2 regions of the Salinibacillus aidingensis genome follow, and region 1 is predicted to be linked to the other one. Evidence: riboswitches for the same ligand, from Rfam matches in the RefSeq annotation. Region 1 holds a riboswitch; the other holds the start of a gene.

Evidence for each region. A riboswitch is a leader RNA that binds a small molecule or an ion and turns the genes downstream of it on or off. The one in region 1 is predicted to bind S-adenosylmethionine.
Region 2: linked by a shared signal. The riboswitch ahead of ACZ5OK_RS06555 (LLM class flavin-dependent oxidoreductase) and the one ahead of ACZ5OK_RS13385 (methionine ABC transporter ATP-binding protein) in region 1 are both predicted to bind S-adenosylmethionine.

What each region holds. Positions count from the first base shown of each region.
Region 1 covers NZ_AP043759.1:2,508,937-2,512,092, reverse strand. The annotation lists gene ACZ5OK_RS13395 (toprim domain-containing protein) at 135-509, shown strand; gene ACZ5OK_RS13390 (thioredoxin family protein) at 496-816, shown strand; SAM riboswitch class I at 941-1,066, shown strand; SAM riboswitch class I at 1,138-1,254, shown strand; gene ACZ5OK_RS13385 (methionine ABC transporter ATP-binding protein) at 1,553-2,581, shown strand; gene ACZ5OK_RS13380 (methionine ABC transporter permease) at 2,574-3,156, shown strand, end outside.
Region 2 covers NZ_AP043759.1:1,197,105-1,200,260, reverse strand. The annotation lists gene ACZ5OK_RS06560 (ATP-grasp domain-containing protein) at 1-203, opposite strand, end outside; gene ACZ5OK_RS06555 (LLM class flavin-dependent oxidoreductase) at 221-1,270, opposite strand; SAM riboswitch class I at 1,563-1,674, opposite strand; gene sdhB (succinate dehydrogenase iron-sulfur subunit) at 1,813-2,553, opposite strand; gene ACZ5OK_RS06545 (phosphomevalonate kinase) at 2,609-3,156, opposite strand, start outside.

The DNA.
Region 1 (3,156 bases):
ACCGTCCGTAATCCCGTACTTCAAATCTTAAGGGTAACCTAACAAGACAAAGTGGGGGATAAGCGGCCAGTAAATGCCTTATAATTTTCCTATCTATAAGATTAATAATTACATATAATGTTGTGGTGATTGTTATGATCGAGGTAGAGAAAGTCATCATTGTCGAAGGGCGTTCCGATTATAAAAAAGTGAAAGAAATAATCAACGAGCCTCTGCAGATTCTTTACACAAATGGTACGATAAGTATGGATCGGTTGGAAGCTCTTGTAGACGAACACTTCCTGAATGACAAGGAAGTTTATATTTTAGTGGATGCAGATGATCCTGGACATAAGCTCAGAAATCAACTTAGACAAGAGCTCCCCCATGCTATTCATTTATATGTAGATCGTTCTTTTCGGGAAGTAGAAACAACCCCGAATCATGAATTAGCCTCTGTCTTAGCATCCGCAAATCTTAAAGTACACACGGATTTTCTAAAGGGGTATGGTTATCATGCAGGAAATTAACGAAAAAGACTTGCCCATTATTCTGGAAAGTCAATATAAGCAATTTATTTTTCTATACACACCTTTTTGCGGGACGTGTAAAGTGGCGGGGAAAATGCTGGAGACGCTGGAGAATATAGAAAATCTCCCAGACTTTCATACGATGAATGCCTCGCTGTTCCCTGGTTTTATGCAGAACTATCAAATTGAAAGTGTTCCATGTCTGGCTATTATACAGGAAGGACAGATTTTAGATAAAACCTATGCATTCCATTCTGTCCCATTTATGTATGAGAAACTGCTTAAGTATACAGCTGACAAAGAATGACAGCATATGTCAGATTTCCCGGGAAATAAATACGTGAAAAAACAAAAGATATTCAGCGAAAACTGTTGACTGGTTCTAACAGACTATGCTAATATATCAATTATTCAATAAAAATATGAATCTCGTCTTATCAAGAGAGGTGGAGGGACTGGCCCTGTGAAGCCCGGCAACCTTCAAATCATTCTTTGTCTATGATTTGAAACGGTGCCAAATCCTTCAAAGTTAGAGCGCTGGCTTTGATAGATAAGAAGAGAGATAATCGGTTTGTGTTTATCCCTCTTCTTATGGAAGAGGGATTTTTAATTGAATAAGTGAATAGATCTCTTATCACGAGTGGCGGAGGGACTGGCCTGATGAAGCCCGGCAACCATCAGACAAAAATGTTTTGTTTGAGAAGGTGCCAATTCCTGCAAAGCGTATAGCTTTGACAGATAAGAGAACAGAAGATAATCCAGGCTTTTCTGTTCTCTTGTGAACGGAAAAGCTTTTTAATAATTGTTTAGGAAATTATAAAATAGGCAAATTGTGGATAAGAAAAACAAATGAGGCCACGTCCGGCTCCGGCGCCCAGCGACTAGCGAGACTTCCTTCACCTCCGTCCGATAAGTCAACATTGACTTACAAGGTTCGTCGTGTTTCCTTTATCTCCTACGGCTCAGTCCAGTCCGTACGTCGCTAAACGGGCGCTTCCGCCTTTGTTCTAATCAAAACGCAATCATGAAGAGGGTGAGTAAAAGTGATTTCCATTAAAAACCTTTCAAAAATATATAAAAGTAAAAACCGGGATGATGTAACGGCCGTTGATAACATAGACCTTTCGATAAATCAGGGAGAAATCTTTGGAGTTATCGGCTATAGTGGTGCCGGTAAAAGTACATTTATTCGTCTGCTTAACCGTTTGGAAGAGCCGACAGACGGCAAAATCATCATGAATGAAAAGGACATGACGAATTTAAGTAATAAAGAATTACGTAATGAAAGACAAAAAATTGGAATGATTTTTCAGCATTTCAATCTCCTGTGGTCCAGAACTGTATTTGACAATATCGCCTTTCCACTTGAAATTGCCGGGATACCAAAGGAACAACGGAAAAGCAAGGTTCAGGAGCTGATTGAGCTTGTTGGTCTTGCAGGCAGAGAAGATTACTACCCTTCACAGTTAAGTGGAGGGCAAAAGCAAAGAGTGGGAATTGCAAGAGCCCTTGCCAATGATCCGAAAGTTCTTTTGTGTGACGAAGCAACTTCTGCGCTGGATCCGCAAACAACCGATGATATTTTGGATCTGCTGGTGAGCATTAATCAAAAGCTTGGGCTTACCATTATTGTCATCACACACGAAATGCATGTCATTAAAAAGATTTGTCAGCAGGTTGCCGTTATGGATAATGGGAAAGTCATCGAGCAGGGTGAGGTTCTGGAGGTCTTTATGCATCCGAAAGAGAAAACGACTCGCCGTTTTGTACAGCAGGTGATGGGCGAACAGGTGGAGCAGAGCCCCATTCATTATTTCGTGAAGAATTATGAATCTGGCAAGGTTCTCCGGCTTCACTTTGTTGGTGAAACAGCAAATCAGGCTATAATCAGTAAACTTGTAAAAAGGTTTAATGTTGAAATCAATATTTTACAGGGGAACATTACGCAGACTAAAGATGGAGCCTATGGTACTTTGTATGTCCATATGGATGGTCCAGAAGAAGTAGTGAATGAAGCTATTAAATATATACAGCAAACCTCGGTAGAACTGGAGGTAGAAGAGAATGCTTAGAGAATTGTTTCCGAACGTTGTTATGGAAGATTTGAAAGTCGCGACAAATCAAACACTTTATATGACAGGGATATCAGTCCTTGGAACATTGATTCTCGGAATTTTACTTGGATTATTACTGTTTTTGACGGATCGCCAGGGCATACTTAACAGGAGTTTGAATTTTATTACAGCTACTATTGTGAATGTCTTTCGTGCGATACCGTTTATTATATTGATCCTCCTCTTATTCCCTTTTACAGATTGGCTGATGGGAACAATTAGAGGACCAAAGGCAGCTTTACCAGCTCTTATCATTGGGGCTGCACCATTTTATGCAAGGCTTGTGGAAATTGCACTGAAGGAGGTGGATAAGGGGGTAATTGAAGCAGCCAGAGCAATGGGAGCAAAAACGAGACACATCGTATTTAAGGTTCTTTTGCCAGAATCTATGCCCGCTTTAATTTCAGGCTTAACGGTAACAGCCATTAATTTAATTAGCTTTACAGCTATGGCAGGAGCAATCGGTGCCGGTGGTTTAGGAGACTTAGCTTATCGGAAAGGGTTTCAGGCCTGGGACTTTGATGTTGTGTTTG
Region 2 (3,156 bases), 1.3 Mb from region 1:
AGTTCAGGTGAATAACGATTTCCTCTCGTATGCGAGGAAGCACTCATCCGGTTATAAAAGATGCCCTCAGGGGGTTCCTCGGTCAAATCAATGGACCCGTGATCAAGCAGCCAGTCTTCATAGGGAATCTCCAACTCTTCCAATCTCTTAAATAAATGCTCCGTCCATTCTTCATTTTCATGGATGACATACACCTTACTCATCTAAACACTCCTTAAGATTAGTTTTGAACCTTTGCCCGTAATTCTTCTACCAGTGGCATAACCTGATTGGAAAATCGCTTCAGTTCCTCTAATTGCGGTGAACACTGTAATAACAGTAAGTCTACTCCGGCTTGCTCGTATTCTAAAATTCTCTCGGCAATCTGATCAGGAGTTCCGACAAGATTAGGCCGTAACCCACGATTGGAAACCGAATAATCCTGCAACTGAATCCTTTGCTCAAGCTCGGATTTGGAAGTGAAATCTTTAAAGCCTGCATATCCGCTCATATCCTCAACGGTCGTAATCCGTTCCAGTTCCTTCAGTGCCTCTTCTTCAGTATCCCGGCAAATGACATATGCTGCCATCCCAAATGATTGCAAGGGCTCCTTCCCTGCTGCTGTTCTGCGATTTTTCATATCCTGAATTTTACTGGCGACCTCATCTACCGTTCCTCCATGCATGACATACGCATCGCAGGCTGAGGAAATCACCTGCTTGCCTTTTTCACTCTCTCCCCCTGCATAAAGGACAGGGTTCGGCTTTTGCACAGGTTTAGGGGCCAGTTTCGCATCCTCTACCTGATAGAAGTCCCCATTATAGGAAAACGAATCTTCCGTCCACATTCCTTTAAGAATATCAAGAAATTCAGTTGTCCGGTCATAGCGTTCATCGTGTCTCGTGAAAGCCCCGCCGTATTGTCTGGACTCCCCTTCCCACCAGCCGGACACGATATTTAACGTAAAACGCCCCTTACTGATGTGATCAATATTGGCCGCCTGTTTTGCGGTCACTGCCGGATGATGAAACCCTGGCCGGACAGCCGTCATAATTTCGATTTTTTCCGTCACAGCAGCCAATGCCGCAGCTGTCGTCCAGGCTTCCAGTGAATCGTGCTCAATTCCTTTAATATCATTTAAATATAACTCAGCGATTAAGGTTGTATCATATCCCCACTTCTCTGCTGACTGAATCACTTCTTTTGCATAATCATAGGTAGGCGGCATCTGTTCATCCTTTACATTTCGAAGCCAGCCTCCAAAAATCGGTAACCAGAATCCATATTTCATGTTCTCCACTCCCTGTTGTGTTGTTATGTAAAAAATCAAAGGCGGAAGCGCCCGTTTAGCGACGTACGGACTGAACTGAACCGTAGGAGATAAAGGAAACACGACGAACAGCGTGAGTCGATGTTGACTTATCGGACGGAGGTGAAGGAAGTCACGCTAGTCGCTGGGCGCTGGAGCCGGACGTGGCCTCTCTTGTTTTCTAATCCACAAATAGCTTTTTTTATGATTTGCTGGATAAGAAAAAACTCTCTTCCAATAAGAAGAGAGTTGAAACCACTGTAATCGACTCGTCCTCTTATCTTTCAAGCACACTGACTTGATGGATTTGGCACAGTATTCTTTCAAAAAAGAACCTGCTGCCGAGGCTTCCAAGGGCCATTTCCCTCCACCTCTCTGGATAAGATTCCTATATAAAATTGTTAGAAAAATCATAAATCATAAAAGAAAAAATGTCAACCATACCAATTGGATTACTTCCCTAAAAGGAGTGAAAATTTTACCCCATTTCTTTTTAATATCATTAGAAATCAGGAGACAGCCGCTTACCCAAAAAAGCTTTTAAACGACTGCACCGTAGCTTCTCTGTTGATGGCTGCAATGGATGTAGTCAGTGGAATTCCTTTAGGACAGGATTGAACACAATTTTGCGAGTTTCCGCATTCTTCAAGTCCACCTTCTCCCATAAAGGCTTCCAAACGCTCTTCTTTATTCATTTCGCCTGTGGGATGTACATTTTTCAGACGAATCTGTGCAAATACGAAAGGTCCTAAAAAGTCAGTTTTTTCGTTCACGTTTGGACAGGCTTCAAGACAAACCCCACACGTGAAGCATTTGGATAACTCATAGGCCCATTGTCGGGTATTTTCATTCATGCGTGGACCCGGACCAATGTCATAGGTTCCATCAATCGGAATCCATGCCTTTACACGCTTTAACGCATCAAACATTTTCCCACGGTCGATAAATAAATCCCTTATAACCGGAAAGGTAGTCATTGGGGCAAGGGTAATCGGCTGCTCCAGCTGGTCAACCAATGTTGAACAGGCCTGTCTGGGCTTGCCATTAATCAGCATGGAGCAGGCCCCGCAAACCTCCTCTAAACAATTCATATCCCATTGCACAGGAGTGGTTTGCTTCCCATCCTTTGTCACCGGATTTTGCCGGATTTCCATCAGAACAGAAATAATGTTCATATTGGATCGATAAGGAATGGAAAACGTTTCTTCATAGGGCTCTGACTCAGGATGATCCTGACGGGTAATCCTGACCTCAATGTTATCCATGTCGCTTCCTCCTTGCAGAAAAAGTCGGTTTCACCAGCAAGAGAGGTAAATCGGCTTACTCGTGCCAGGTGCTTCCATCGTGGTCAACATCCAGATTTAAAGGTTCAATCCCTGCTTCTCTCCAGGCTTCCCATAACTCTTCAACCTGACGCTGTGAGCGAACAAACGCGATGCCACAATCTCCGCCACCTGCACCAGAGGATTTACCACTTCCTCCTATTTGCTCCGCTAACTCGGATAAACTTGCCAATATTGGTGTTTCTATTAGCATACCCACTTCTTTTCCTAATTTTACAAGGATGGCGCGATTTTTCTTTAAACTCTGTAAGGACAATGGAAGGTCATTTTCGTCAAAACCTCTGACCAGTCCTTTTACCGCCTCATGGCTTTCTTCCACGAAGGTATGGTAAATGTTTCGATGTTCCTGCTGTCCATGCTTCAGCTGTTTGATCATCGGCCCTGTTGAAGCCGCTTTTCCGGTCCACCCGGTACAGAGGCGAAGTCCATCGGGCGGATTTATAGAGCGAATGGATAAATACGGCCATGGCTGATCAACCAGAGCCCTGACAGAGGTCTGCTGCATTTGATCAAGGAGCCAGTCTG